DNA from 3 places in the Priestia sp. SIMBA_032 genome. Region 1 is predicted to be linked to each of the others. Evidence: riboswitches for the same ligand, from Rfam matches in the RefSeq annotation. Region 1 holds a riboswitch; each other region holds the start of a gene.
The links. A riboswitch is a leader RNA that binds a small molecule or an ion and turns the genes downstream of it on or off. The one in region 1 is predicted to bind cobalamin.

Region 1 (10,800 bases):
AAAGACCGACCATAAAATCGATGACTTTGGCCACTTTAATAAAAATGACGCAGTCGTTTTCCACTAATACTTTTTTCATTGTTTCATAATCTTCACGAGCAGGAACAATGGCTACGTGTTCATCACCGTCTGCTAACGGAATACCTAAGCGAGATGCAGCTCCATTAATGGATGAAATACCAGGAATTACTTGAATCGGAGCTTCAGGGTGACATTCTTGCATTAAACGCATCATGTGAATAAACGTGCTGTAAAGCATAGGGTCGCCCTCTGTGACAAATGCTACATCTTTTCCTTGCTGGAGCTTTTCCCATACTCGTTCTACCGTTTCGGTCCATTTTTTTTCTAAAATAGCAGGATCTTTTGTCATTGGAAACACAAGGCCCAGCATATCTTTTTCATTTGCACTGAAATAGATATCAATAATTTTTTGGGCATAGCTTTTGCTTCCTTTTTGCTTTTTAGGATACGCAATAACGGGTGATTCTTTTAATTTACGAAATGCTTTTACTGTAATTAGTTCTGGATCTCCCGGTCCAACTCCAAGTCCGTACAATGTTCCAATCATATTCATTCTCCTTTTTTAGCTGTAATAATATAAATAGGGTTTAAAGCGTCAAATCGTGTTAAATGTAAAATGGGCTTGCTTCTTGAAATTTGTGCAAGGGTAACAGCAGTCTCAAATCCTCGCTCTTTAAAGGCTTTCATCGCTTCTGCCAAATTTTCAATCGTTACGGCATTTAATACGATGCGTCCTCCTGCATTTAACCGGCTGCAGCACACATCTAAAATGGTTTCCATGCCTCCTGCTGTACCTCCAATAAACACCGCGTCAGGATCAGCAAACTCACTTAACCCTTCCGGTGCTTTTCCGTGAACAGTATGGGCATCTACTCGAAATTTCGCTAGATTTTCCCTGCAGTTTTCCAAGTCTGCTTCATTTTTTTCCACGGCAAAAATTTGTCCTTCGCGCGCAATTTTAGCCGCTTCAATCGCGACTGAACCTGTACATGTTCCGATATCCCATACCACGCTGTCTTTCTTTAGCTGCAGGGCGCTAATACTAAGTGTACGAACTTCTTTTTTAGTAATAAGTCCTTTATCCGGCTTGCGTTGAATAAATTCACCATCTTCTATTCCAAGCGGCCAGACTGGACTTTTTTCTACCTGTTTTAATATCACAACATTAAGCGGAGAAAAGAGTTGATTTGCCGCTTCTTCCAGCGAAAGCAGCTGACAGCGCTCCGTTTCTCCTCCTAAATTCTCTGCTACAAACATCTTGTATTCCGTCATGCCGAATGATAATAAGTAGTTTGCCAGAGCACTAGGAGAATTTTGCTCATCGGTTAAAATCGCCACTGTTTTATAGCCGTCAATGCGCTGAGCCAGCCCTTTTATGCTCCTGCCGTGCACACTTGTAAAGTAAGCGTCTTGCCATCGCTCTTTTAGGCGCGAGAATGCAAGCTGAATAGAACTTAAATAAGGATATATTTCAACGTCTAGCTTCGTAGAAAGATAGCTTCCAATTCCGTAAAATAACGGATCGCCTGAGGCTAACACAACCACGTTTCCTTCTTCGTTTTTTAAACGTTCAACAAGAGAAGAAAGCCCTCCTTCAATCGCTACTTTTTCTCCTTTGACATCTTGAAAAAAATCAAGGTGACGCTTACCTCCAACTAGCACATCGCTTTCGTAAATCCACTTTTCATACATAGGGAGCAAACTTAACTTTCCGTCGTCACCAATTCCAATAATTTTAATTGCCATGTTGCACCGCCTGTCCTAAAAAATCTCCTTTTAATGTGTAAAGAGACGTATCGACATCGATTCCGTCCCCTACTTCCTTTAATGCTGATAAACAGCAGTACTCGCACAGTTTTTCAAAAAACTGATGATGACCGCTTTGCATCATTAAATCTCCCACTTGAGAAGCTGTGTTTGCACCTTTTATCTCCTCTACCAGTTCAGCAGAAGCTCCTGACTCAGAAGCTGCTTTTGCTAAAAAATTAAAATCAATAGGTGCACTTTTTGAATGAACCATCATAACGCCTTGCGCGACTTTTGAAAACTTTCCCATCATGCCTACGAGCGACACTTTTTTCATTCCTTGCTTTTTACATTGTTTTAACGTAAACCCAACAAAATCTCCCATTTCTATAAATGCTTCTTCCGGAAGTTCAGGGAACTGTTTCATTCCATACTTTTCACTTCGGCCCCCTGTCGTAATAACAACGTGCTCACAATTACTTGCTTTAGCAACGCTGATTGCCTGCACGATACTTGCTTTATAAGCAGCTGTTGAGAACGGAACAACAATCCCCCGCGTCCCCAGTATCGAAATGCCTCCTAAAATACCTAGACGCGCATTTAATGTCTTTTTCGCCATTTCTTCTCCTTCAGGAACCGAGATGACAATCTTAACGCCTTTTTGTATATTGTATTGGGCTAGAAGCTGTTCAGCCGTTTCTTTCAGCATCTTTCTTGGAACAGGGTTAATGGCTGCTTCACCGACAGGAACTGGGAGGCCGGGCTTTGTCACACGCCCTACTCCCACTCCTCCATCAATGATAACGTCTGCACCATTACACCACGAAACTTCAGAAATAATCAGCGCTCCGTGCGTGGCATCGGGATCGTCTCCAGCATCTTTAATGATACTGGCTACAGCGCTGCTTGTGCGATACTCGCATTCTTCAAGATGAAACGTAGCAAAGCGGCCGACAGGTAAGTAAATCGTTGACTCGTCTTGCACTTCCCCTGAAATTAGCGTAAGCAGAGCTGCTCTCGTAGCTGCCGTTGCACAAGCGCCTGTCGTATAGCCCTCTCTGAGTTTCTTAGGTTCTTTTGGTACTTCCTTCATGTGTTACACCTGATCTGCAAGAATTGAAATTGCATTTAGTGCAGCAACCGTTACCGTACTGCCGCCTTTTCGCCCGATGTTTGTAATAAACGGCACGTCAAGTTTTGCAAGTTCTTCTTTAGATTCAGCTGCTGAAACAAATCCTACCGGCAGACCAATAACAAGCCCAGGTTTTGCTTCTCCTTCTTTAATCAAACGAATTAACTCAAGTAAAGCTGTCGGTGCGTTTCCAATTGCAAAAATCCCGCCGTCTGCTTCTTTAATTGCTTTTCGCATAGAAATAATTGCACGCGTTGTATTTAAGCGCTTTGCTTCTTCCATTACGTCCGGATCTGAAATATAAACTTTGATTTCACCGCCATGTTTTTCAATTCGCTGCTTGTTTGTTCCTACTTGCACCATTTGTACATCTGCAACCACTTGCTTGCCGCTGCGAATAGCTTTAATTCCTGCTTGAATCGCATCCGGATGAAACAGCATGCTGCGTCCAAGCTCAAAGTCTGCAGACGCATGAATTACGCGCTGAACAATTGGGTACTGTTCGTCTGTAAACGGATGAGGCCCAAGCTCTTCTGTAATCATCTCAAAACTTTTTCCTTCTATTTGCTGAGGCTGAACAGTTAACGGTTTAAATTCTGTACGAAAATCCATCTCAATCAACTCCTAGTTTGGTTTACTAAAGCATGAACCACTTCTTCAAACGTGGAATACACGGTCCCATACTCAATTTTCGGTCGCCCAATCATAATAATATCTAAGCCTAACTCTTTAGCTGCTTCTACTTTTTCATCCACAGATCCAACTTTTCCGCTTTCTTTTGTGACCATAACCGTCACTCCGTATTGCTTATACAGCGCTCGATCAAACTCTTTTGTAAACGGCCCTTGAATAGCAATAATATTTTTTTGCGGAAAGCCTAATTGCTGGCACTTTTCCATATTATCCAGCCTTGGAAGCATACGAGCCACAAGCCGTACATCTGAAAGAGGAAGCAGCTTTTCTGTAAAAACCTGCAGCGTCTTGCTGCCTGTTGTCAGCATAATAACTCCTTTTTTCTCAGCTGCTACTTCTGCTGCTTCTTCATACGTAGAAACCATCGTCATATTATCATAGGCAAAAGCCTGCGAAGCCCGCTCATAGCGTATGTAAGGAAGTGCTGTTTCAGCAGCGGCGCCGATAGCATTTTTAGATGCTTCTTCCGCAAAGGGATGGCTTGCATCCACAATAGCTTTTACACAATGTTCGGTTACAAAATCCATCATATCTTCTTTTGTGAGGCGTCCAATTTTCACTTTCACTTCTGCCCGCTGTAATTCGATTGCTGCGTTTTCGGTTACAACCGTTGCCGTAACGTCATGACCTGCTTTTTTCACTTGAACGGCTAATGCACGTGCATCGCTAGTTCCGGCTAACAATAAAATCATTTTAGCCCGCCGACCTTATCTTCATGGTGGTCGTGCTCATGATGGTGATCGTGGTGATGGTGTCCGTGATCATGGTCATGATCGTGATGGTGGTGGTGATCAATATGCTCCATAATGCCTAGGCGATATTGACACGTATCGCAGTTCATTTTCACTTCACCTTCTAATCCTTCTTCAGCACGTTCTTTTAAAATTGTCTGCAGTTTTGGATGAAAACCGAAATAGCCGGCTAGCTTAAACTCGATGTTTTCATGCTGCATTTTATACTGCTTCACCATTTCTTCCAAACGCTTAATTAGTACTCCTGTAAATAAGAAATACGGGAGAATAACCACTTTTTTAGCGCCCAGTTTTAAACATCGCTCTACCCCTTCATCAATCAGTGGAGCAGTCACGCCCATAAAAGAAGTTTCAACGATTTTATAGTTTGTTTTTTCCCAAAGAAGACGCGTAATTTTATATAAATCACTGTTTGCATCAGGATCACTTCCTCCTCGCCCTAAGACAATAACAGCCGTGTCTTCAGCTGGAGTTTCTAAATTCTCTCCTGATTCTTGTAATCTCGTTTTTAAAATTTCAAGGGCTTCTTCATGAACGCCAATGGGACGTCCGTATACGAAGTTTACGTGTGGATACTTTTCCTTAGCCTCATCTATAGCCGCCGGAATATGTATTTTAGAGTGGCCGGCAGGCAAGAGCATAATTGGAATTACAACTACATCTTGTGCTCCTTTTGCCACACATGTATCAATGCCTTGACTTACATTTGGGCGTTCAAATTCTAGAAAACACGTTTCTACTAAAATAGATGCGTCCCAATCATGCTTCATAGTCGAAATAAATTCGCGAATTTGATCGTTCCCTTCAGGATCTCTGCTTCCATGACCGACAAATAAAACTGATTTCATATAATGCCCTCCTATTTTTTAATCTCCACACGGAGCTGGTTCTATTTTTATTTTTGGTGTTATATCTTGATAGTCGAATCCGTAAACGTTCTTCACACGCTTAAAAAATTTATGAAATCGCTCATTAGGATGACCTTTTTCTTTATACTCATGGACAATGTTTTCCACTATTTCAACAATGTCATCAGGTGCTATGCCTTCCGCCACGATTTGACCTGAATGCGCATTGCGTCCAACCGTTTTAGCTCCTAAAAATAAATCAAACGCACCTTTTCTATAGACAATGCCGATATCTTCTTGAACAGCACCGTAACAGGCCATACCGCATCCATTAATACCAAGCTTCAGCTCTTTTGGCATGTCCATTCCCCCGAGGCGTTTTTGTAATTCTTCCGTATGTGGAATAGCATCGCTTTTTTCTCCGTCACAAAAATCACACGCTTTGATTGTGAACACATCTCCGACCGGAGATAGTAAAAAGGAAGCTGCTTGGAGCTTTTTAATAATCACATCTGGCTGAGTCGTTGGAATTTGCAGTTTGATTTGATGGTCAGGTGTATACTCCATCGTACCGTTTTCACCAACAACGTCTGCTAGTGTTGTCATTTGAACAGGCGTAAATTTCTTATTTGCAAGTCCTGGACTAACCGCCACTTCGAAAATAGACTGTATTGGCTGATGTACGACCGCAGAAGTAGGTTCACCTAAAATTGCTTGAAGCGCTTCTTCTGCAAGGGCTCGTGAAGTTGCTGTTTCTTCTGGTTTGGTCTGAACAGCTTCAATAGCTGAAGCTGTTTGCTTTACAGTCTCTTCTTGATCGAGAGCCCATGGTTCCGCTTCTTTTCGAAGTCGCTGATGCGGTCTTAGCGGCTGCTCCGTTTGGTTGAGGGTATATTTCCGCTGATATCCGCGCGGTGTAATCATTAAATCGTCGTAAAAGAACGTAGATGAATTCCCGACAATAACGGTAGTCAGCATGCCAATTTCATGATTTAACATGTCTTTTAAGTTGGTCATTACGACTTCTTCACGGTCACGATAAGCACTTTTCACAAGACCAACAGGCGTATCAGGAGAACGGTACTTTAATAGAATTCTCTGCGCTTCAACAATTTGTCTTGTTCGTCTTCCGCTTTTTGGGTTGTAAAAAGCCACTACAAAATCTGCTTGTGCAGCTGCTTCGATTCTTTTTTCGATTAGTTCCCAAGGCGTAAGGTGGTCACTTAAACTAATTGTACAAGCATCATGCATCACGGGCGCTCCAAGGAGGGATGCGCATGAATTAATAGCCGAAATGCCAGGAATTACTTCCAGCTCTACGCCCGTTTCTTTTTTCCAGCCTTTTTCAATCAACACTTCATACACAAGGCCTGCCATTCCATATACTCCTGCATCTCCGCTTGAAATGACAGCCACGGTTTTTCCTGCTTCAGCTTGCTTTACAGCTTCTTGTGCACGGCTTACTTCTTCGGTCATTCCCGTACTAATAATTTGCTGATTCGTTAACAGTCCTTGAATTAATTCCACATAGGTTTTGTAACCGATAATCATATCACTTTCTTGAATGGCTTCTCTTGCTCGCTGTGTAATATGTTCAAAGCTTCCCGGCCCAAATCCGATAACTAATAGTTTACCTTTCATGCTAGCTCCTCCTTTATGCGTTACTTTTTACTTTGTCAATTCCTTCTATGGAGTCACTGTTTTCCGGAGAAACGAAACCATTTTGATCATATTCATAAATAAGCGATTCCTTTATACTGCAGCCTCCTGCTAAATGTTCTTCGACAATCCGGTGAGCCACGGTTTCAGTGACCTGCTTGTACCAATCTCCTGAAGGATACACAATAGCTACAGGAGCATCTTTACATCTTCCGTTACAGCGTGTACGCGTTGTATGAACCGTTTCATCCAAATCCAGTTCCGTCACTTTATTTCGAATAGCTTGGGTGGCTTCTTCTCCACCTTTTCTCATACAGCTGCTTCCATTACAAATCAATACGTGATGTTTTGTTCCATTTAAGTTCCAAGTCGTCACACTCATTCGCTCCTTTACTAAAAAAAAGCGCCTCTATCATTGATAGAGGCGCAGAAAAATTCAAACTAAGTTTTTGCACTTCCACCTATATCCCGTAGGGTAAGCTTCGCATTAGAAAAAGGCTGGTTTCCTGACTTCGATTCATCACTTGATTACGCCTTCCCGAATACAGTGGCATATGCAATCAGCTCATCTTCACAGTGGCGGGTACCGCGCTGGCTTCACACCAGACTTCCCATTTAACGCAATGTAAACATTGCGCACCTTTTTTGCACGATATGTAGTTTTGCGACATGAGAAAAACCCGCTTCGCTAATATGCGAGCGGGTGAAACGTCAGAATAAGAGTGTACACGAATGCCACTTTAAGCCAACGTTTCCCTTCCCGCTCCCCGGAGAAATAGAAACTTCACAATAAAGACAGGTCTCCTGACTTGTGTATCATTCTACTTGAGAACCTTCCCGTGATTTTTCCACAGTGGTTATACTCGTTCGTCCACACTTACAGTTGCGGGGGCAGTACTGGTCTTTCACCAGTTTCCCTATTAAGCCTTCTTGGCATCTTTACTGTTGCTGTTTGATATATATGAACCTTTTAAACTATCAGAATAATAGAAGTAACTACCATATCATAGCGTACATTTTTTTTTATTTCAACTCTATTCTTTTCGAAGGATACAAGCATCTATAAAAAAACAAGAGCATAAAGCCAGCTCTTGTTTTTTCATTATATAGCAACTAATGTTAAATGAGGATCGTTATAATACACGACTTCTGAAAGAACTTTACAGCCATTTGTTTTGGCAAAAGCTTCTCTCGCCTGCTTTTCAGTATCAAATTCAAACATTTTCATTTCTTTTCCAGCATATACCGTCAGTACCCACATGAAAAGATTCGCCTCCGATTATTGTAGTGATCGCTATATCCACATTATGACGAAACCATTTCCTTTTGAAAACCCATTCTACAAAACTTGTCACAAGAAACTTTTAAAAATTTAAAAACATTTTAACTTCTGTAAATGAACAAAATGTACAAAAGGTTTAAGCAGTATTGTACTTTTTTAAAAAGGTGCTTTTTTAACCAACTGTTGATTCACCAGTAAAAAATATATAGTATTTATAAAAAAAAGAAGCCGGACAGCCGGCTTCTTTTTTAAGAAAGGAAAGTACAGACATCGCAATCCCGTCCTGTTCTTTCCTTTGCATAAAAATACACTAATTAAATATTCCTTTCTTAAAGCAGAACCATGTTCGACTGCACATAGTAATAGAGAAGCTTATACGTATGATTCAATGAATCTCGATGCGTTCTCTCAAACGCATGAGAAGAATCAATTCCTGGACCAATTAAGCCGTGTACGATATCGTGTCCGGCACGAATAGCAGCAGAAGCATCTGATCCGTAAAACGGATAAATATCTAATTTGTACTGAACATCATGCTGCTTAGCTAGCTCCACCAAATGTTTTCTCAAACCGTAATGATATGGTCCGCTTGAATCTTTTACACAAATAGACACGGTGTATTCATCAGTAGATTGTCCATCTCCCATAGCACCCATATCAACCGCTAAGTATTCTACTGTTTGAGGCGTAATGTTCGAATTTCCTCCGTATCCAATTTCTTCATTATTTGAAATGAGAAAATGCGTAGTGTATGGCAGTTCGATCTGTTCTTCTTGAATTGTTTTCATGAGCTGAAGCAATAAAGCTACGCTTGCTTTATCATCGAGATGACGAGATTTAATAAAACCGCTTTTTGTTATTTCTACACGAGGATCAAACGAAACAAAGTCGCCGACTTCAATTCCAAGGCTGCGAACATCTTCTGCGCTATGTACTTTTTCATCCAATCGAATTTCTATATTTTCTTGATTCCGCTCAGCTTTCCCTGCATTTTTATACACATGCACAGATGTTTGATGCATAAGGATGGTTCCTGTAAATACTTCTCCTGATGAAGTTTCAATTTCACAATATTCTCCTTCAATAGAATTGTAGCGAAACCCTCCAATCAGGTCGATTTTCAGACGTCCACTCGGTTTGATTTCTTTTACCATAGCACCTAATGTATCGACATGAGCCGTCAGCATGCGGTGGTGATCTGTATCTTTACCGGGAATAGTAGCGACTAAGCCTCCTTTTCGATTACGATACGTTTGAATATTTAGCTCTTTTACATAGTCTTCGACAAATGAAATTACCTTTTCTGTATTTCCAGAAGGACTGGGAATCGAAACAAGCTTTTTAATTAACTGAACAGTTTCCGTCATTATGACACTTCCTTTGTCTCTCATTTCTTTTATTTTACCATATGTTTCAAAAAAGATAACAGGCAGCCCCAAACAAAAAAGCCGGGCAGCTGCCCGGCTTTTTTGTTTTAAGCTATGTTTGATTTCTTTAATTCGTTTGTGTAATTTAATGATTTTTGCTTATCAAATTCACCTTCAGACTTCGACATCACAATCGCAGCTAAAGCATTTCCTACTACGTTAACTGTGGTACGCATCATATCAAGAATGCGGTCAATTCCTGCAATAAATGCCATGCCTTCAAGAGGGAAGCCCATGGATTCAAGTGTAGCAAGTACAACTACAAACGATGCCCCTGGTACACCAGCCATTCCTTTTGACGTTAACATTAGCACAAGAAGGAGCTGAATTTGATCCATAATGGAAAGGTCGATGCCGTACATTTGAGCAATAAACAGCGATGCCAGCGCCTGATAAATGGTTGAACCATCTAAGTTAAACGTGTAGCCCGTTGGAATTACAAACGATGTAACCGACTTAGAACAACCGAAGTCTTCCATCTTTTTGATAAGAGAAGGTAAAACAGCTTCTGAACTTGCCGTTGTAAATGCAAGAAGCAGCTCGTCTTTTAACACTTTTATGAGCGTAAACATGCTTGTTCCAGCCATTTTAGCAATAATTCCAAGAACCACAAGCACAAAGAAAATCATGGTGAAGTAAACGGCGAACACTAATTTTCCTAATGGAATAAGTGATCCGACACCAAACTTTATAATATTAACACCAATAAGTGCAAATACACCTACTGGAGCAAATTTCATCACCAAATTAGTTACCCAAAACATTGCATCCAAGACGCCTTCAAAAAAGGCTAAAACAGGTTTTCCCCTCTCTCCAATCGAAGCTACGCCTACACCAAACAGTACGGAAAATAAAATGATTGGTAAAAGATCGCCTTCTGCTACCGATTGAAAGACGTTTGTCGGAACGATATGAAGAAGCTCTTGAGCAATCCCTGTACTTTCAGACGTTTTTGCCGTTGCCTCATATTGAGAAATATCGCTTTTTTCAATATGTCCCATATCAACCCCTGCACCAGGATGGAATAAGTTCGCGGCAATAATCCCCACTACAATCGCAATGGTTGTAACAATCTCAAAATAAAGAATTGTTTTTCCGCCAAGCTTACCTAATTTTTTGATATCGCCTACTCCTGCGACCGCTACGATTAATGCTGAAATCACGATCGGTACGACAATCATCTTAATTAAATGAATAAATATGTCTCCAACCGGCTGTAAAATAGAAATGGCCGTATCGC
Region 2 (10,800 bases), on a different contig from region 1:
TGACACAGCTGTCTAAGTACGAGTTTCAAATTATTTTAACACAGGGCTTAAATCGTCAAATTCGCCGTATGTGTGAAGTGCTTGGATATGAAGTATACCGCCTTCAGCGCACGCGTATTATGAATATCCATTTAAACAACTTACCTGTTGGGCAATGGAGAGATTTAACGAAAAAAGAGCGTACGCAGCTATTCAAAGAATTAGACTATGAACCTAAAGAGTGGTAAATCAAAAGACACCAGCCTGTTAGACTGGTGTCTTTTTTTATTCGCATACAACTACTTGTCTAGAAAATACGCTTTTGCGCGCTACGCAGCGATCTGAAATAGAAAAGCCAGCTTCATGAATCATATGGTCAATCGTATCTACTGTAATCACGACTACTTTATCCGAAAAGCGGCGAGCGTGTTTCAAAATAGAAAGCTGATCTTCAGGCGTCGCGTGGGTGTAGAGATTGTAAGGCATGTCGATGATAGCTACATCATAGTGAGTTGTAACATCCGAAATCGGTCCAGTTTTGACATCACCGCTTAAGCCGAAATACGCAATATTTTCACGAGATCCGTCGGTCACAAGTGGATTGATATCCCGTCCTACAATATCAATGCCCATTGAAAGAGCTTCTACCAGGACTGTACCAATACCACAGCATGGATCAATCGCTTTGATTCCTTCAGGATTTGGAACGGCAATGTTAGCTACAGCTCTTGCAAGGCGGGTACTGAGTGCCGTAGAGTATTCACGCGGTTTCTTCAAATGATGCAGCCATACAGCTTCACTTTTTTGATATTTTCCAAAATACCAGCGTCCTTCAAACGTAACAATGCCAAACAAATGGTCAGGGTTATGCAAGTCTGCTTCTGCTACAAAATGCCAACCCACATCACGTTCAACAGCACGCTGACCTTTATAACTTATTTTTTGATCTTTTTCCAAGTCATTAATTTTCATAAAAATGAGTTTGAATGTTTGATCTCCAAGGTCAATATCTTCTACTTGTTTGCAAATATCCGCAAGGTCATCTGCTTCATACATAATATCTAATCGCTCTTTGATAAAAGGGCTTCTGCTTGGATCAAGTTTAACGGCACTTTTTATGATAGGTTTCTCAGTTTCAATTTCAAAAAGAGAGCGTCTCTCTAATTGACATAGTGAGAGTTCCTCTTCGCTGCATGCGTATGTGTAGATATACTGAGGCAGCTGCGTATGGTTATTCAATATCGTATCATCCTTTATCGTATCTAATTATCCTTCTCCTCAAACAATAGCGAGAAAAGAAGAGAAAAGCAACGAATTTAAATATATTTGGCCGTGAATACTAAATTGAAGCGCTACATAGTCCACTTATTTGACAAAACATGCTAAAATAACTGTTGGTAACCTGCATGTGATGCTGTTTATACACAAGAACTGGATCAAGGTTTCTCAAAAATCATTTACACACTGCTGACATTTTGATGAATAGGAGAGGCTACGTGATGTCTAAAAGTGATCATGAAAAGCAACAGATGAGTCGGGCTGATATGAAAAAACAAGCCAAAACATCCTCGCAAAACCTTGTGATGAACGTACTCATTGCCATTGTATCTGTATGTATTTTAGCTCTTATTATAAATGTTTTTGTACTAATGAAATGAGCCGTTATGCTGCTCATTTCTTTTTATTAGATTCAGCTTTTATTGAAGCGTTTGAGGTCAGCACATTGTGAATAGCATATCTTTTTTTTACAAATGATAGTTGTGATATGATAAAGCAATAATACATTAGGCAAAAAGCTGGAGGTTACTTAGTATGCCATTACTTAGATTTGATGTAATAGAAGGAAGAGACGAAAAAGAGTTAAAAGCATTACTAGACGCTACTCACCGAGCGATGCTAGAAGCCTTTGGCGTCCCAGAACGCGATCGTTATCAAATTGTACATCAGCATCCTGCTCATGAAATGATTATTGAAGATACAGGTCTTGGCTTTGAGAGAAGCAAGGATTTGGTTATTATAAGTGTGACGAGCAAACAGCGAACAGAAGAGCAAAAACAAGCTCTTTACAAATTAATTGTAAAAGAGCTGGGAGAAAGCTGCGGTATTCAGCCAAACGACATTATGATTTCAATTGTTGAGAACGGTAATGCTGACTGGAGCTTTGGCATGGGAGAAGCTCAATTCTTAACTGGGAAATTATAAAACGGTTTATTATTTAGAGAAGCCCTTATTTCTAAGGGCTTTTTCTCATTTTGTCTATAAAAATATTATTCTCTTAGTCACATCTTACTCAAAATTAAATACAGACATCTGTCAAATGAATGATACAATAAGCTTATATGCCGTTTTGAGTGGGAAAACCAAAAAAGAGTTCGGCGTACTAACTTCAGAACAACAATAATTTTACATAAAGATGTAAAGATTTAAAGGTTAAAAGAGAAATGTATAAAATCTGTAAAACAAAAGAACAGTTACGCGTTAAATATAGTAGTAAAAGGTTCTTCACGTGTTTTTTCGGATAATAAGAGAAAGTAATTTTGATCATTGAGGAGGAACTTAGAATGTTTGGATTTGATGCAGATGTATCACCATTAGTGCGAATTAAAGTAATTGGAGTCGGCGGTGGAGGAAATAACACCGTTAACCGTATGATTGAACATGGTGTACAAGGGGTAGAATTTATCGCCGTTAATACGGATGCTCAGGCGCTTAACTTATCTAAAGCAGATGTGAAAATGCAGATTGGTGCGGCCTTAACGCGAGGATTAGGTGCAGGAGCTAATCCGGAAGTAGGAAGAGAAGCAGCCGAAGAAAGCAGAGAACAAATTCAAGAAGTACTGCAAGGCGCAGATATGGTATTCGTAACAGCTGGCATGGGCGGAGGAACTGGTACTGGAGCAGCTCCGGTTATTGCCCAAATTGCCCGTGAACTAAATGCTTTAACAATTGGAGTAGTCACTCGCCCGTTCAAGTTTGAAGGAAATAAACGTACGAAGCAAGCAGTAGGCGGTATTACTGCGATGAATGAATCGGTAGATACCCTTATTGTGATTCCAAATGACCGCTTGCTTGAAATTGTCGATAAAAAGACGCCTATGCTTGAAGCATTCCGTGAAGCAGATAATGTTCTTCGCCAAGGTATTCAAGGTATTTCAGATTTAATCGCTGTTCCGGGGCTGATTAACCTTGACTTTGCTGATGTAAAAACAATCATGTCTAATCAAGGATTTGCGCTTATGGGTATCGGACGAGCTTCCGGATCAGACCGGGCAATCGAAGCAGCGAAAAAAGCGATTTCTAGTCCGCTGCTAGATGCATCGATTGATGGAGCAAGAGGCGTGCTGTTGAACATTACGAGCGGCAGTAGCTTGAGTCTTTACGAAGTACAGGAAGCAGCAGATATTGTCACGTCTGCTTCTGATCAGGACTTAAATATGATTTTTGGATCTGTGATTAATGAAGACTTAAAGGACGAAATGATGGTAACCGTTATTGCCACTGGATTTGATGATGAAGATGTTTCACCATCAGCTTCTACTTCTAGAGTTTCAAGAGCACGCTACTAAATTAAATAACAAGCTTTTATGGTGGTAATTGTTTTTTGTCAATTGCCTTAAAAGGGAATCCGGTGCAAATCCGGAGCGGTCCCGCCACTGTAACAAGGAGCCTTATGTCAAAAAGCCACTGTCTATTTAGAGACGGGAAGGCGGTATAAGGCAATGACTTGAAGCCAGGAGACCTGCCATAAATCTCAGCACACAATAACCTACGAGGATAGGGAGGTGTTTTGGCAGAATCAAAAATAAGATAAACAAGGGATACGTTTATCTGAATTTGTTGTGAAGACAAGCACTTCTTTTTAGAAGTGCTTTTTTGTGTATTAAAATAGAAGGTGGAAAAATCAATGATAAATAATAAAAAACTCGTGTCTATGATATTTCTTGTGTTACTTTGCCTCACTGCTTGCGCTCCTAATGAAGAGAGCGTAAGTATAAAAGAAAGAAAGAAAACGGATAAAAGTGTAACGTTCTTATTTAATTTTACATCTGCAACGCTTGATCCTCATACGGATGATAATTATACAGCAGTTCGTGCGGGAGTAGGGGAGACGCTTGTTAAAATCAGCGACGATTTAAAAATAAAGCCTTGGCTTGCTGAAAAGTGGGAAACGAAAGATAACGGCCTTACATGGACATTTATGATAAGAAAGAACATCACGTTTCAAAATGGAAAAGCGCTGGATGCAAATGCCGTTAAGTCTTCTCTTCAAAGAACGATAGATCAAAGTTATGCGATGAAAAACGCTTTAAATATTAAAGAAATGAAAGCGAACGGTCACATGCTGACAATTACGTTAAAAGAACCGATTCCTAAATTCCCTTCTGAATTAATGCATCCAAATACAGCTATTATAGACGTTGATGCTTCTAATATAACTAAGAAGCCCATTGGTACGGGTCCATTTCGCGTCTTGTCTTTTGATCAAGGAAATCAAGTGAAATTAGGGAGATATGAACATTATTGGGATGGGAAAGTGAAATTAAAAAACGCGATTTTTGCATTTAACGAAGATGCTAATGCGCGAGTTGCTGCTCTTCAGTCCGGGACAGCCGATATTATTTATCGCCCGCCTTTAGAAAGCTTGAGCACTTTACAAACAGATCCGTCTTTTAAGGTAAGTGGAGTACCTAGTGTACGTACCCATTTATTGCTTTATAATCAAACCAATGACGCATTAAAAGACGAAATTGTAAGAAAAGCTATCGATGCTTTATTGAACCGAAAAGAAATTGTCAGCAGCATAATGAACAATCAAGCGACAGCGGCTCGAGGTCCATTTTTACCCCAATTTCCTTTTGCTGATAGTACTGCTAATGAGCAAAGAGGTATGACATCTGCTAAAAAATATTTAGAGAAAGCAGGCTATCAAATCAAAAATGACAAAGCAATCAAAAATGGAAAGCCACTATCGCTCTCTCTTGTCACATACAGCTCTCTGCCAGAACTGCCTTTAATTGCTCAGCTTATACAGTCTAATGCGAAAGAGTTAGGAATTACTATTAAGATTCACCTAGTTGAAGATAGCGATGAATATATAATGGCAAAAGATGATTGGGATTTAGCATTGTACAGCCTTATCACAGCACCTAGAGGGGATGCCAGCTATTATTTAAGTACGAACTATTTGCCGGGCGGTGGTTTAAATGCCAGTCGGATTAATGACGATAAGCTAACAAAAATGATTCAGCAGTTAAATTCAACAGTAGATGACGCAAAACGAGATCAATTAGCCAAACAAGCAACCGCCTTGATTAATAGAAAAATGCTGACGTCATCGATTGTATATCCAAACATTGTTGTTGCTTACAATCAAAAAGTGAAAAACTGGACAACAAATCCAAGCGAGTATTATATGCTGACTCAGCATTTAGATGTAACCCCATAGTCAATATTGAGACATAGAGAGGGAAAAGAGAAAGTATAAAATGACAGATAAAAGGACGTGACAATAAACGTGCAAGAAGTACAAATGTATCAAATTAAAGAAGTAACAGAAAAGGATGCTGAAGTGATTCAGTTTGTCATGAATATGCGAAATGAGCTGTTTCCTATGCTGGAAAAAAATCAGCTTCCTGTGGATTTGCTTCATTTTAATGAACATTATGTTCAAGCGAAATGAGCTGCTTTTTTTGCAGCTGTTATGGAAAGTCAACAAGTAATTGGAACCATAGGTTTATACGCTTACGATGGAAGGTTTCATGCATTAAAAAAGCAATATGAACATAAAACTGCAGCTGAGATTGTAAAATGCTATGTCGATCCAGCGTACCGGCGTCTAGGCATTGGACAGCAGCTGTTAAAAGCAGTAGAACAATTTGCCCAAAGTCATTTTTATGACACGCTGTATCTGCATACTCATCCTTTTTTACCTGGAGCTATTCCTTTTTGGGCTTCACAAGGCTTTATCAAAAGGCTAGCTGAACAGGATGAACCATGGAATACGCTGCACATGGACAGAAAAATACAATGAGTCATAACGTAACGAGATCATACAGTAATTACCATGGAATCTATATACGGGCTCATGCTATAATGAACGTAACTTACATTTATAGCCTGTAGGGCAAGTCCTTACAGAAAAGAACCACGTTTCGAATTGGCTGAAACGTGGTTCTTTTCTATGAAAAAAAAATAACAAAATATTTTCAAAAATATATATGAAATCGCTTTCAAAAAAATGAAATATATTATATAATTACTAGTGTTGTGTTGTACTTTGTTAGTGTTAAATCAATATCCTACATGTGTGAGCCGATTGCCTTATGGTAGTCGGCTTCCTTTTTTATGGTAGAGTCTAAAGGGAAATAGCATTCGTTAAAATGGCTGTAATTGTCATCACAATAGTTGTCCCAAAGGCCCACTTGAAAAGAAACTTTTGATGCTCCCCAAAATCTACTTCAACCAGCCCAATCAGAATGAAAGTAGCGGGTACTAAAGGAGATAGGGGAAACCCAGTTGTGGAATGTCCCAATAAAGCTGCTCGCCCTATTTCTACAGGGTCTACACCAAAATTAGCTGCTGTATGGCTAATAACAGGTAAAATGCCAAAGTAATAAGCATCAGGTGAAAATACAAAGCTAAGAGGAAGGCTCGTTATTGCTACAACTAAGGGAAGGTGAGAGCCCAGCCATTCAGGAGTGAGGCTGACGATGGTATTAGCCATGGCATCCATCATTTTTGTTTCTGTAAAAACGCCTGTAAAGATTCCGGCTGCAAAAACCAACGTACTAACCATTACAAAGCTGTTTGCATGACTTAAGATTCTTTCCTGCTGCTCTTTTGGATGAGGAAAATTAACAAATAAAGCAATGGCAAAAGCAATAGCAAATAAAATAGGAATAGGGAGTATGTCTACGACCAAGAGAGTCATTAAGCACAGTGTCAATAAGGCATTAAACCAAAAGAGTTTAGGTGGCTTCCCAGGAGTCTTCCCAGGAGTCTCATGAACTGAAAGCTGTTCAGCAAAAGCCATTGATGAACCTTTTAAATGAATGGTTCCTAAGCGCGCTTTCTCTCTTTTTCCGAGTAGATATGCTGAAAATAAAGTCCACATCAATCCCGCTGCTATAGCTGGAATAAGAGGGTTAAATAGATCTGATACTTCTAATTGCAAACTTGCTGCGGCTCTTACGAGAGGACCTCCCCAAGGAATCATATTCATAACACCTGCGCTTAAACTAATAACACAAGCCAGTATTAGTCGGTTCATTCCGAGTTTTGTGTACAAAGGAAGCAAGGCGGAAACTGTAATTAAAAATGTAGAAGACCCGTCTCCGTCCAAGCCAACAAGCATTGTAATAACGGCAGTTGCCATTACGACTTTTAAAGGATCGCCTTTCACAATGTTTAGGATACGAGAAATCATAGGATCAAATAAACCGACGTCAATCATTAGTCCAAAATATAAAATAGCAAAAACGATCATAATGGCCGTAGGAGCTACTTTTAAAATACCATTCATCATCATATTGCCCATATCGGCACTAAAACCTCCAATTATACCAAAGAGGATACGACAAAAATAAAAGCAACAACCACGGACAAGCGTTTACTGATGACAAGAAATAGAAAAGTAGCAATCATTCCAAACCCTAACAAAGAAAGCATTATCCATCACCTCTTAAAAAGTTAGAAGATTATATTAATTCACATTATAGCATTAGAATTACTGTTAAAGGTTGGTATTTTTAAATAAGATAGCTTCAAACTAAAACTAAAAACTAAAAAGGCCGCCTTATAGGCGACTGGTTTAAGCTAGGTCAGCTGTTATGGTCTGCTTTTGAAGGTGATCAGACAGCAGGCTGTAGGCGATAATCTTCTTTTTGTATTGTTTCACGACGTCGACATGATCATGATAGCTGTATACGCATAATCGAACATCGTTTTTCCCTTTTTTCGTATCGATAACAAGTGGAGTTTCACTGTCTTCTAGGTGTTTATAATAGTCCTTATTTCCTTCATGGACATAATATTGTTTTAAAAATGTTGCTTTATTAAAATAATCAATCACTTGAATTTTATCTTTGCCTTCTAAATGTTTCCCATCAACTGTGACAGTAGCGTTTTGATCATCAAGTGTTGGATGTAATTGGAACTTGCTCAAAAGCCATTTGACAACTGGAGTTGGAAGACACGTTACTAATATTTTGAGCGCACTTACAAGAATAATGGAAAGTAGTACAATCCATGTCATAGTTAATCATCTCCGCTTAAATGAAATAAGATTACATACTTATTTTACCACAGAGAACATGATTGCTTTTTGTACATTATGTGAACCTTCTTTAGTGAAAAGATGTATATGAAATGCGTTTATTTATGCACATTTAGGGAAATATAAAATTATAACAAATACTACATATAAAAAAGGAGAAAAAATTATGTTGTGGACGATTATTGGACTTTTATTTATTTTTTGGTTATTAGGATTAGTTTTTCATATTGGCGGCGGCATCATTCACATTCTTCTTGTCATTGCAGTGATTGTGCTGATCGTAAAACTTGTGAAACGAATTTAGATATAAAAAGCCTTTCCTTAGGGAAAGGCTTTTTATATGGAGAGATTATAAAAACAAGCTGTATTTCGATATAAAAAATCATATGTTTCCGTTACAGAAACCCTTTTGAGACGTGCTATTTGCTGAATGGACTGATGCATCATTGATGGAACGGTTGTCTGGTTTTGAAAAGGTCCTTCAAATGGCCACGGCCCATCTGTTTCAATCATCAAATAGTCAAGAGGGTATTCCGTGGCAAGCGCTTGGATTTTAGGCTTATATACAATATCAGGTGTAACGGAAATATAGTAGCCGTTGTTTTTCATTCGCTCAACGGTCTTTTTAGCTCCTTTGAACCAGTGGAAGTGAGCTTTAGACACAGAATGTTTTTCTAGTAAGTCGCACACGATCTCAGCATCTTCATATACAGCATGCAGAATTAACGGCTTTCTCCACTTTTTTGAATGAATAATAAAAGCTTCAAGCAGCTCCAAATAGGGCTCTAGAGAAAGAGGGTATGTCTGCCTTAAGTAATAAGGTAGACCAACCTCACCAACAGCGATCATTTCTTCATTGTTTTGATCGATCCAAGCAAACAGCTCCGCTAATTCATTTGAAGAAGGCAGCATTTGTTCAGGGTGAAATCCGTAGGCGGGTTTCACGCAGGAATATAACTTGCTGATTTTTTGATTAAGTTGGCAAGAGTGTAATGTAGAAGATACAGAAATAAGCGCTTGTAACGAACGATCCTTCTCTATTATGTCTTTCCATCTTTTCGGTTCATATTGATCGAGGTGAATATGCGAGTCAATGATTCGTTTCATAAATACTGCTCCTCCCAGCTCATTTTGTTTAAAAATAATAGGTAAGAAAACGTATGATTCTGTTAGACTTCCACTTTATTTCTTATTTGTTTTTTTGTTCCCCCATTTAGTAATAGATGAAAACGTATAAATAACAAGAGCTAACCAAATCATTGCGACTCCATGTCTAAAATAAAACCACATCGCATGTTCCTACTAAGGTAAGTGCTTACACAAGCGCGTATGATATACGTTCCTTCAGCTTATATTCAAGTGGTTATGAAAAACAGTTGATTTCCCCTTTAGAAACTGTCAAGCTTAAGGAAGAAGAAAATCTTAGAGGAAAGAATATATAGGTGACGAATATGATCGAAATAAAAAAGTCTACGATAAGCAACGGAGAATTTAATAGAGGTGTATTTGCTAAGCAAGATATTAAAAAAGGAACGCTTATTCACGAAGCTCCCGTAATCGCTTATCCTAATAAAGAGCATGATTTTATTGAGAAAACAACACTAGCGGATTATGCTTTTGAATATGGAGTGAATCATACGGCTATTCTTTTGGGATACGGTATGCTGTTTAATCACTCGTATACACCAAATGCTACGTATGAAATTAATTTTGACAATCATACCTTTGATTTTTATGCATATACGGATATCCAAGCAGGGGAAGAAATTCTCATCAACTATAATGGAGATGAAGATGATCAAGAGCTCCTTTGGTTTGATCGTGAAGACGAAGAAGAACAAAAGTAAAAAGTTAAGCCCATCGAAAATCGATGGGCTTTTTATTATGCTTTTTTATCTGGATACATAGTAGAATTCAAACGGATGAATTGATAAATATGCGTAATAATAACTTTTAAAACGGCATATCCAGGAACGGCTAAAATAATACCGATGATTCCGAATAAGTTTCCGGCGGTTAGAATGACAAAAATGACCGTAATCGGGTGAATATCCAGGCTTCTTCCCATAATCTGCGGAGATATTACTTTACCTTCAAGCAATTGAACAACTGCCCAGACAATGGCTAGTTTTACAAGCATGAAAGGAGACGTAATAAACGCAATAATAATGGCTGGAATAATGGCGATAATAGGACCAAGGTAAGGGACAACATTGGTTACCATGGCGATAATCGCTAGAAGTAATGCATAATCTAACCCAATAATCAGATAGCCAATGAAAAGCAGTACACCTATACAAATCGCAACAAAAATTTGCCCGCGAATATATGCGCTTAATGCGTGGTTCATGTCGGCTAAAATGAATTTAGCTTCAGAACGAGAGCGGTTTGGAAGCAGTTTTACAATGTAATTAGGCAAGTTTTTCCCATCTTTTAATAAGTAGAAAAGAATAAAGGGTAAAACGGCAACCGATAATATAATTTCTGTAATGGTGCCGACAAAGTTCACAATACCGCTTGAAAATCCAGAAACATATTTACTCAAG
Region 3 (10,800 bases), on a different contig from region 1:
AAATAGTTTGAATATTCTTTTATGTTTAACCTAAGAAAAATGCGGTTAAATAGGAGGAGTAGTCCTCAAATCTTCTGTGGAATTTATGCGCTATACATAAGCAATTCAACGATGTTTTACAAAAAAATAAAGTTTTTAACTTGGTTTTTTAGAGAATATTTGTTAACATATCCACTTGTGAGGTCTTAGTAAGAGGAGGATGATGTAAAGAATCCCATATCGGACGCAAGGGCGTAGATGTGTGGAGTGGAAATTTTAAAGGAGGATATTATGTCTGATCAAGGAAATCAAGGAAAGTTTAAAAAATCAATATCGTTACTTGACCTAACGTTAATTGGGATGGGGGCTATTTTTGGTTCCGCCTGGTTATTTGCGGTTAGTAACGTAGCGTCAAAGGCTGGTCCAGCCGGAAGTTTTTCGTGGCTGATTGGCGGAGTCATTATTTTACTTATCGGTTTAGTGTATGCTGAACTTGGAGCAGCGCTGCCGCGTACCGGTGGAATTATCCGTTATCCGGTTTACTCACACGGTCATTTAGTGGGTTACTTAATTTCATTCATTACCATTATTGCTTACACTAGTTTGATTGCCATCGAGGTAACGGCTGTACGTCAGTATGTTGCTTTTTGGCTTCCTGGTCTAACTAAACATGGTTCTGAATCGCCTACTACAATCGGCTGGTTATTTCAGTTCGCGTTATTAACGCTATTTTTTATCATTAACTACGTAAGTGTAAAAGCATTTGCTAAGTCAAATGTTATTATATCTGTGTTCAAATATGCGGTTCCTCTTACAATTATCGTCGTGTTAGCTTATCACTTTAAATCAGCTAACTTTACAACTGGCGATTTTACTCCGTTTGGTTTTAATGGTATTCAAGCAGCCATTTCAACAGGTGGCGTTATGTTTGCTTACCTAGGACTTCACCCTATTGTTTCTGTAGCCAGTGAAGTTAAAAATCCGCAGCGTAATATTCCAATCGCGCTCATTATCTGTATTGTACTTTCAGCGATTATTTACACAGCACTGCAAGTATTGTTCATTGGTAACATCCCGGCTGATATGCTATCAGGAGGGTGGGGAACAATTCAAGAGCAATTCTCTTTACCATTTAAAGATATTGCACTTATTTTAGGCCTTGGCTGGTTAGTAACGCTTGTTATTTTTGATGCTATTTTATCACCAGGCGGTAACGGGAACATCTTCATGAATACAACTTCTCGTTTAGTTTATGCTTGGTCTCGTAATGGAACACTATTTAAACGTTTTTCAAAAGTAGATAAGAAAACAGGAATTCCACGTGCGTCACTATGGCTATCATTTGGAATGTCCGTATTCTGGACACTGCCATTTCCTTCTTGGGAAGCGCTAGTAAACGTATGTTCAGTGGCACTTATTCTGTCTTATGCGATTGCGCCAATTTCAGCTGCTGCATTCAGAGTAAATGCAAAAGACCTTAAAAAGCCTTTTAAATTAAAAGGTATGAGCGTTATTGCTCCTGTTTCATTTATCTTCTGTTCATACATCGTATATTGGTCAGGATGGACGACAATTTCTTGGCTTCTAGGATCACAGCTTCTAATGGTTGTTATCTACGTAGCATTTAAGAAATACGTACCAACTGACGTTGTAAAATTTGCACAGCAGCTTAAATCTGCTTGGTGGCTAGTTGCTTATTATATTATTATGCTTGTTATCTCTTACCTAGGCTCATTTGGTGGAGGACAGGGTGTGCTAAGCAACCCGCTTGACTTAATTTTAATTGCTCTTGTTTCAATCGGTATTTTCTACTGGGCGAAATACACAGGTTTACCAAAAGCAGTTATCGATACAGATGATTAATAAAAAACACGGCATGAATTCATGCCGTGTTTTTTATTTGTACAGGGGTGTACTCTATTTATTTATCAAACAGCCACGTTTTTAAGATAGCAGCATACTCACGAAAGTAGGCTTGAAGTTTAATTGAATTTGGTGTCTTTGCACCTAAAGAATAAACATCATAACCCTGACGTTTAGCAATAATAGAGGCGCGAAATAAATGAAAATCACTGCTAACAAGCACGACTTTTTTGTGTTGAATATCAACTTTCTTTTTAGTGAAAGTGAAATTCTCAAAAGTAGAAGTTGACTGATCCTCTTTTATAATTCGATTCTTTTTAATTCCTTCTTTTCGTAGAAAACGATAGGCTGCTTCTGCTTCAGAAATTTCTTCATCGGATCCTTTTCCACCCGTTACGATAACTTTTGTTTGTTTATGAGTCTTTAAATAAGATAAAGCCGTTTTTGCTCGTTCTTTTAAACTAGGAGACATTTGATCTCCATCTACTTTCGAACCTAAAATAAGCACATAATCTGCTTTTTGCGGAACAGGCTGATGAGCGGTTTGATACATACAAAAAGACATGATTACAGCATAAAGAACAAGCAAACTAATAAAGATATAAATGATTTTTTTCTTCAACTACGAGCACCTTCCTAACTATTTCATAAGATGTTTGGAAAATAATTGTTATTATAGCATAAGAGACCCAAATAAGTATAAACACAGTAATATATAATAATAGAAGAAAATCGTTATTGTGAATGGTTATAAAATTCGTTACAATAAAGAATAAATGATTTTAAAAGTGCCTCTAAGGAGGATAATAGGGAAATCGGTGTAAATCCGGTGCAGCCCCCGCTACTGTAAATGTGGATGAACCTGCAAAGACCCACTAGTCAAACTAGGAAGGATGCAGAAGTAAAATGAAGCATAAGCCAGGAGACCTGCTTTTAAAAACCCCTTATTTTTCGGTGGGAGAAATAAGTCAAGACAATGTGTTAATGAGCGCATGACCAAACCTTGACTTTTACAGTTAAGGTTTTTTTATGTGATAGGGAGTGGAAAAAGTGAAAAAAGGAAAACCTCTTATGATTCAAGGAACGCACTCAGACGCTGGAAAAAGCATGATTGCTACAGCGTTTTGCCGTATTTTTAAAGAAGACGGCTATCAAACTGCACCGTTTAAATCGCAAAATATGGCGCTTAATTCATACATTACAATGGATGGAAAAGAAATTGGAAGAGCGCAAGGAATTCAAGCAGAAGCGGCTGGAGTCGAAGCAACAACCAATATGAATCCTATTTTGATTAAACCAACTCGTGATCATGAATCTCAAATTGTCGTTCATGGAAAGCCGCTTCGTAATATGTTTGCTTTTCAGTATCGGCAAGAATTTTTTAATGAAGGTTTGAACGTTATCACGGAGTCTTATAAAGAGCTTGCCAATCATTATGATCGAATTGTGATTGAAGGTGCTGGAAGTCCTGCTGAAGTGAATTTGAACGATCGGGAACTGGTAAATATGCGCGTAGCAAAGATAGCCCAAGCCCCTGTTGTGTTAGTAGGAGACATTGATAAAGGAGGGGTTTTTGCGAGTTTAGTGGGTACTCTTCAATTGCTCCCAGATGAACATAAACCTAGAGTAATTGGGGTGTTAATCAATAAATTCCGAGGAGACTTAGAGCTTTTAAAACCGGGGTTGAAGTGGTTTGAAGAATACACGGGAGTTCCGGTACTAGGAGTGATTCCTTATATGCATGACGTGGAAATTGACGCTGAAGATTCGTTATCACTCAGAAATTACTCAACGCTTGTGAACCCGTTAAAAGAAATCGATATTGCGGTTATCTCGTATCCTCGCATCTCAAATTTTACAGACATCGATCCTTTAAGCTTAGAAGAAGACTGTCACGTGAGGCTTGTAACCAAGCCGTCGCAATTAGGTACGCCTGATTTAATTGTTTTACCAGGAAGCAAAAATACGATTGAAGATGCGCAGTTTTTACAAGAAAGCGGCCTGGCTCTAGCCATTAATCAAGTCTTGAACACAACGAACGTTCACGTCATTGGCATCTGCGGAGGATATCAAATGCTAGGGGAGACAATTACAGACCCTGATGCAGTAGAATCTCGGATTGAATCCATTAAAGGGCTGGGCTTGCTTCCAGTGGAAACCGTTATGACAACCAGCAAAAAAACAGAAAGAGTTGCTGGGTATGTCCAGCTAGAAAGTGAAAGAGTTTCGATTGAAGGCTACGAAATTCATATGGGAAAGACGGTTTCTAAGAGTACCACGGAAGCTTTTGCAGTGGTAGAGCATGAAAAAGAAGGAACGGTTAAAGACAACGTTGTTGGCACGTATGTTCATGATGTGTTTCATAACGATGCTTTGCGCAGGGCTTTGCTTAATCAAATTCGTAAACATAAAAAATTGCCGCCTATTACGGACACATTCAACAGTCGCCTGCAAAAAGAGGAGTCTTTTTCAAAAGCAGCAGCATATGTGAGAGAAGCTGTAGATATGGAAAAGCTTTATCATTTAATTGACAACTATAAAAGCCCCGAGCAAGCACAAAAAGTGTAGCTTGTAGAGGTTTTCGCTTGTTTTTTCACCGGGAACTTTAGTACGCTATTCTACGTTGCCTAGTTCAACAGTCTAGCACTCGTAACAAATAAAAGATGATTGTTTCCAATACTATGTAGGATGGAAACATGGTTTATGGACAGGAAAATGAATGGTTAATGTAATGTAAAACATCACGCCTCGTTTCCTAGAGGAGCTGAACGTATTGATTTTTAAACGTATTTTTTTAAACAAAGCATCTATTTTATACATAGTCAGTTTATTTATTGTATGTACTTCGGTAATTATGGGCGTATTTATTGGTACAGTTTCGTTAACCGTAGGAGATACAATCAAAATTATTATTGGCCACCTTACCGGGCTATCCTTATATCACGGTCCGGAAAACATGGATTTAATCATTTGGCAAATTCGTTTTCCAAGAGTACTGGTGGCATTTTTAGTAGGAGCTTCGCTTTCAATAGCAGGGGCTGCCTTTCAAGGGCTATTAAGAAACTCGCTTGCTGATCCTTATACGATCGGGGTTTCCTCAGGTGCAACCCTTGGCTCTGTCATGGCAATTTATTTTCATTGGAGTATTTTTGGTTTGTCTATCTTCACACTGCCTGTAGTCGGCATTGTATCTGGTTTTATTACTCTTCTTTTAGTTTTTGGTATTACGAAACTCGCAAGCGGCAATTTGGCCAATGAAACCATCATCTTAGCAGGGATTATTTTATCATCCTTTATGAGCGCGCTTATTTCATTAATTGTAGCTCTTTCTCCTGAAGAAGATGTAAGACAGGTTTTATACTGGCTAATGGGAAGCGTATCAATGAGAGGATGGTCTCATATTCAAATTTTAGGGCCGTTCTTTTTAGTCGGTACGATTATACTGCTGTTACATGTTAAAGAGCTGAACGGCTTAGCATTTGGCGATCAATCCGCTCAGTTTATGGGAATAGACGTAAAGAAGAAAAAAAGAATGATTTTAATAGGTGCATCCGTATTAACAGGGGCTGCGGTATCAGTATCTGGGGCAATTGGATTTGTTGGCTTAGTTATTCCCCACGTAGTGCGTCTCGTAGCGGGAGCTAATCATAAGCATGTACTGCCGCTTTCTATTTTAATCGGAGGAAGTTATTTGGTTTTAGCAGATTTATTGGCACGAACGATATTAGAACCTCGTGAACTGCCGATTGGAGTCGTAACCGCCTTAATTGGTTCGCCGATTTTTACCCTGCTCCTTGTAAAAGAACGTATGCGGAAAAGAGGAATATCATGATTGAACTATATAATGTGACAGGAGGATACGATAAGCAGCAGCCGACCGTTCGTGACATCACGTTCACCGTAGACAAAGGTTCTTTTGTCGCTTTACTAGGACCAAATGGAAGCGGGAAAACAACGCTTATTCGCTTGATTATGAATGTATTAACCATTCAATCAGGAGAAGTGAAGGTAGAAGGAAAGTCAGTGAAGGCTTATTCACCAAAGCAGCTGGCGCAAAAAGTTGCAGTCATGACGCAAGAAAATCAAATTGGGCTAGAATTTACGGTTCAAGAAATTGTTTCACTTGGACGTTACCCTTATCAGGCAAAAGGATTGTTTAGCACTGTATCAGCACAGGATGAAGAAGTGGTGGAAAGCGTGCTGAAATTAACAAACGTTTGGCACTATAGAAATCATACTTTTCAATCGCTGAGCGGTGGAGAAAAACAGCGGGTTTTACTGGCTAAAGCACTGGCGCAAGAACCTGACTACTTACTTCTTGATGAACCAACGAATCACTTAGATGTAAAACATACGATGGAACTGCTTCAGCTGTTAAAAACGTTACAGCAAGAAATGAGCTTAACGGTCCTGGCCATTTTGCATGATCTCAACATCGCCTCGCTGTTTGCAGATAATGCCGTGTTACTGAAGGATGGAAGAGTAGAAGAAACGGGGATGGATGCCATTTTCCATGATGCAGCTACGTTAAAAAGAGTATATGGCGTTGATTTGCATGTATTTCACCATCCCGCTGTGAACAAGCGGCAAATTGCTTTTGTGCCTCCGCATCAATATCCAGAGACGGACTTCCATGAGTTGTATCAGTTACAAAAGGAACCCGGCCTGTTGTCTTTATCATTTGTTCGTCCTCTGAGAACTCTTTCGCTTGGTTCAAATGAAACAGGTCTAGACTGGTGTCAAGAAATTGTTCAACAGCAAAGCAGTGCTAACGTGGCGTGGAAATCTGCGTCTTTATCCAGTCATGAAGTTCGCTTAAAAGACGATAAAGGTTACTCGTGGCTGGCTGTGCTGACACATGGACAAAAAGAGAATGAAATGAATATTGTTCTACTAACAAATACACCGCTTTCGGACGCGAACTTACTTCATGCTGCGATGAAGGTAATTGAGTACCGGGCTTTCTTAGGGAAAACAGGACGTATTGCTGTAGCATCATCTCATCATAAAGAAGAAAATCAAGAAGAAATTTCAGAGTTCTTAATGGAACGCCTCCAAAAAGAATTACAACTATTTATGGAAACAAAAATGACCGACAATTGCTTTAAGTAAGCAGTAGCGGTCATTTTTTATTCTTCGGAGTGATCGTCAGACTTTTCTGTTTCACCTCCTGAACTCATCGTTGTCTCAGTTGTATGTTCATCAATCTTTTTTTCTTTCAGCTTAACAGAAAACAAGTCTTTGACTTCTTCATCTACTTGATCAGAGTCAGCGCTGTAAGTGGTGCCGATGTTTAAGTGGCCGGTCAGATCTTTAATGCCTAGCTGTCCGAAATTATTACTAAGATCAATTTTGTCTAACAGTACTTTTTCGACCATGATTTTTTCAACAACAATGGACTGCTTTGGCTGAGTTACTTCATCAATCTTTTTGTCAAGAGTTTTCACCATCTCATATAAGGCTGTATTGGACGATTCTTCCTTTAACGCAGAGAGCTGATTTTGAATAGCTTCGAAATTAGGAGCTGACTGCATAGCCGAGAGTAAATGAGCTGTTTGCTCGTGCAGTTGAGACAGTGATTGAATAAGGTGAGCTGATTCATGTAATTGCTGATGAAGCTCTTCTATTTTAGGGATCGCGTCGGTTAAACGCGTCACTTGATCAATAATTCCCTGCAGGTTCAGCGCTGAATCTGACGAAAGAGTAGGTTTTGTGAATTCAGCTTCAGCAGAGGTCTTAGGCTCCATTTTGCTAGGCAACTTCTTTGGCTGCTGAGAAGGGCTCTTTAGATTAGAATGTTTTTTAGTTTTCATCTTTTGGGGTAATTCTTTCCGCTTTTGATTAGAACTTTGGTCTATGGGACTCACTTTTTTTTGGGTTGGAAGGGAAGACGGATTTATTTTGCGGACTGTTTCAATTTTAGGCGATTGTTTAAACCACTTAGAAAACATGAAATTCCCTGCCTTTCATGCTACGTATAGTTCTGCACAATAAATTACAAATCAAATTTCACATGCAAAAGACCATCTTTAAATGATGCGTGACACGGCGCTTCACCTACAGCAGGTGGAAGGATAATTGATCGTTGAAACGTCCCTTCACGTCTTTCTTTGTGAAGAACATTTGCATCCTTCATCGTTAAAAGAGATGAACCGGATATGTGTAAAGTATTTTCGTGCATGGTCAATTCAACATCTGTTCGTTTAGCACCGGGTATTTCAATCACAACTAACAGTTGATTTGCCCATTCGTATACATCAATTAAAGGATAGTCTCGATACTCATTTACAATCTGAGGAGAAGCATCTGCTTCCGTATCATTCTTTTCTTCAGGATCATCGTCAAAAATCTTTTCCCAAAATTTTGTATGGTTTTCTTCTTGTAACGTTTCTGCCCACTTTTTAAACTTTCCATGATTCATATTTGTCACCTTCTTTAAAAAAATAAAACAAGGCCTTTTGCCGCTTTCTATTTTATATGTATGCATGAAAACAGAAAAAAACGTCCACTTTAATCTAAATCGTGGACGTCTATTTGAGACATAGGAATATTAACATGTTTAGGCATCCGGATTTCCAACACCCCGGAACGATATACGGCGCGCGTACCTTTTTTGCGAACTGAACAAGGAAGCTGAATTTCTTCTTTGAAGGATTCTTCTCCATCTATTCCTTCAATCGTGCACACGTATGGAGTATGATAGACTTTAATGCTTGATACAATATCACGGTTAGGGATTTTTAACTGAACAATGCATTCGTCTAATGTATTGATGACGTTTGAATCAAACCTTCTTAGCTGTTGTCCATGACCTTCATTTCCCACATCCTGCTGTTCTTTCATCATGTCTTGGGCTTGCTTAAAGAATTCGTTTCCTTGCATAAAATCCGGAAAAGAATGGGACATCGTAGAAGAAATCATTTGCTGAATATATTTATTCATGTCTTTAGATGCCATTCCTTTTGGGATATTTTCCATCATTCCTTTAAAAGGAGACTTTCCAAATGGAAACATATTTATCCACCTCCTTGTAGTGTGCTAAGTAACATGACTGAATTGTCAAAGCTAAATTTGATTTCCAATTGGAGCTGAAGGGTTTGCAATTTGATCTTAATCACTTACATCAGGATCTAACACGCCCGTATTCATTTGAGAGCAAGTAGGAGAGAAGTTACCTAAAGAAAAATTTGCGCCGTTAAACTTTGAGTTCGCCGTGTGACTGTTTTGAATGGTGGAACCAAAATCAATATTTGCGTTTTGCGTGACACCATTTGGTACGATATTAAAAACGTTAATTTGAAGAGGCATAAAGAGACTCCTTACTGTTTTTATTCATTCCGCTCTAACTATCGCTTTAAGAGAGAATGTATTCACCGTTTGTCGTCATACTGTTGACAAGCATTGCCCTATATCACTGCTGATAACCATTGGCATGATCAACGTTTGCAATATCTGTTTGGTCATTTGTATCAGGATCGATATAAATGTTCCGCATTTTCGAGGAAGCAGGTGAGACATCGCCATAAGAAGAGTTCGTACCAGTGGATTTTGAATGAGCCGTGTGACTGTTATGGAGTGCTTCGCCAATGTTGACAGAACCGTTGCTTGAGATACTGTTGATCTTTAAATTATAAATGTTAATAACACTTGGCATACGCTCTCACCCTTTTCTATGGTTGATTAATGTATCCTATGATGATAAGTGCCTAAACGTTCACAATTCCTCATAACTAAAATCGCCTTTTCCGGTTGAAGGAAAAAGCGATTGAGAGAGGATTACTTAATGATATGATGGGCTTATGAAATGGGTGCAATACGATAATTCTTTTTTTCTAAAATGTAAGAGATGCTTTGTTGAACAGTGGAAAATGTCTGCCAATTAAACTGAGAGTCTACAAGCGAAAGAGCCATTTTTGAAGACAGACCAACAATAAGGCAAGTGGTACCAATCAACCGCAAGGCATCATGAAGAGTGTTAATATAATAACCGTGTTCTTCGTCTAACGAATGAAGGGAAGACAAATCAATAAGCACATGGCGCGCCTGTTCTTTTACAACTGCCTCTAACACCGTTTCAGTCAGCTTCTTTCCACGTTCTATATTCATCTTACCGGTAATGGGCACAGCTAAAACCTCGTCCCATATCTTTAATAAAGGGGTAGATAAGTCCTCAATTAACTGTTCTTTTTCAAGCTCTGCTTCTGCTTGATCAGTAAAGTCTAATAACATAAGCAAGTAGCCATAACGCTCACCGTCTTTTGTGTCAATGGGGTGAATCACGGCTTCTGCTACGTATTGAGTTCCAATCGTTATACGCGTCCGGTAAGTGGTATGAAGAGAGGTGAGTAATTTTTTTACTTCTTCAGAATTGGAATGAAAGAAGTCCATATGCTTTCCAATTAACTCCTCAGTGTGAGATAACTGGTAGATTGGGAGTACTGCTTGGAGTGTTTCAATTGCTCTTGCATTCATCCACTGCACACGATGGTCTTTATCCGCAATGATCATGGTTTCTTGAATATTTTCTAAAATCAAATGTCCATTAAGCTTTTGTGGAAGTCGTCCAATTCCATTCATTCTCCATCTCTCCTTATGCGTGTATTAAGTTTATGTACATCTATTTTATATTTTACAGTGAAAAGAATGAAGAAGGCTATAAGAAATTTAGTAACGTGTACAGGAATCATGGTAAGTTAAAACGTAGGAGTAAGCACTTGCTTCAATCAAAAAACTCCCCTGTGTAAAAGGGGAGTTCACTTTATTCATATGATTTGATAAAATCAACGTTATATTTTTCAACGCTTGATAAGTAGGAGTCTCTAAATGATGAATCAGGCGTATACCACGACTTTCCATAAAAATAGGCTTGAAGATCTTTCGATTTAAATACATACCCATGTCGCGCATAGATTTCATTCCGAGCTAGCCTTAGTTCACCAGAGCTCAAGCTGCTGATAT

Region 2: it holds a riboswitch for cobalamin, as region 1 does, so the genes downstream of both, nikA (nickel ABC transporter substrate-binding protein) here and SB717_RS10165 ((2Fe-2S) ferredoxin domain-containing protein) in region 1, are expected to answer to the same signal.
Region 3: it holds a riboswitch for cobalamin, as region 1 does, so the genes downstream of both, SB717_RS15960 (cobyric acid synthase) here and SB717_RS10165 ((2Fe-2S) ferredoxin domain-containing protein) in region 1, are expected to answer to the same signal.

What each region holds. Positions count from the first base shown of each region.
Region 1 covers NZ_JAWRXD010000003.1:6,602-17,401, reverse strand. The annotation lists gene cobI (precorrin-2 C(20)-methyltransferase) at 1-568, opposite strand, end outside; gene SB717_RS10195 (bifunctional cobalt-precorrin-7 (C(5))-methyltransferase/cobalt-precorrin-6B (C(15))-methyltransferase) at 571-1,767, opposite strand; gene SB717_RS10190 (cobalt-precorrin-5B (C(1))-methyltransferase) at 1,757-2,860, opposite strand; gene SB717_RS10185 (precorrin-8X methylmutase) at 2,864-3,511, opposite strand; gene cobK (precorrin-6A reductase) at 3,517-4,284, opposite strand; gene SB717_RS10175 (sirohydrochlorin chelatase) at 4,281-5,192, opposite strand; gene cobJ (precorrin-3B C(17)-methyltransferase) at 5,211-6,833, opposite strand; gene SB717_RS10165 ((2Fe-2S) ferredoxin domain-containing protein) at 6,847-7,227, opposite strand; cobalamin riboswitch at 7,331-7,510, opposite strand; cobalamin riboswitch at 7,629-7,807, opposite strand; gene SB717_RS10160 (hypothetical protein) at 7,954-8,112, opposite strand; gene SB717_RS10155 (M42 family metallopeptidase) at 8,463-9,500, opposite strand; gene SB717_RS10150 (cation:dicarboxylate symporter family transporter) at 9,608-10,800, opposite strand, start outside.
Region 2 covers NZ_JAWRXD010000009.1:94,024-104,823, reverse strand. The annotation lists gene rluF (23S rRNA pseudouridine(2604) synthase RluF) at 1-227, shown strand, start outside; gene SB717_RS22900 (TRM11 family SAM-dependent methyltransferase) at 265-1,218, opposite strand; gene SB717_RS22895 (hypothetical protein) at 1,479-1,637, shown strand; gene SB717_RS22890 (tautomerase family protein) at 1,792-2,181, shown strand; gene ftsZ (cell division protein FtsZ) at 2,541-3,545, shown strand; cobalamin riboswitch at 3,548-3,740, shown strand; gene nikA (nickel ABC transporter substrate-binding protein) at 3,884-5,425, shown strand; gene SB717_RS22875 (hypothetical protein) at 5,495-5,659, shown strand; partial or broken gene SB717_RS22870 (GNAT family N-acetyltransferase) at 5,678-6,010, shown strand; partial or broken gene SB717_RS22865 (CitMHS family transporter) at 6,335-7,647, opposite strand; gene SB717_RS22860 (YfmQ family protein) at 7,790-8,233, opposite strand; gene SB717_RS22855 (lmo0937 family membrane protein) at 8,421-8,558, shown strand; gene SB717_RS22850 (TatD family hydrolase) at 8,591-9,361, opposite strand; gene SB717_RS22845 (SET domain-containing protein) at 9,706-10,101, shown strand; gene SB717_RS22840 (AI-2E family transporter) at 10,137-10,800, opposite strand, start outside.
Region 3 covers NZ_JAWRXD010000004.1:329,448-340,247, reverse strand. The annotation lists gene SB717_RS15970 (APC family permease) at 271-1,842, shown strand; gene SB717_RS15965 (YdcF family protein) at 1,901-2,464, opposite strand; cobalamin riboswitch at 2,612-2,791, shown strand; gene SB717_RS15960 (cobyric acid synthase) at 2,884-4,410, shown strand; gene SB717_RS15955 (FecCD family ABC transporter permease) at 4,616-5,674, shown strand; gene SB717_RS15950 (ABC transporter ATP-binding protein) at 5,671-6,954, shown strand; gene SB717_RS15945 (hypothetical protein) at 6,972-7,655, opposite strand; gene SB717_RS15940 (Hsp20/alpha crystallin family protein) at 7,838-8,263, opposite strand; gene SB717_RS15935 (Hsp20/alpha crystallin family protein) at 8,353-8,856, opposite strand; gene SB717_RS15930 (spore germination protein) at 8,953-9,150, opposite strand; gene SB717_RS15925 (spore germination protein) at 9,254-9,496, opposite strand; gene SB717_RS15920 (STAS domain-containing protein) at 9,640-10,419, opposite strand; gene SB717_RS15915 (TcaA 3rd/4th domain-containing protein) at 10,601-10,800, opposite strand, start outside.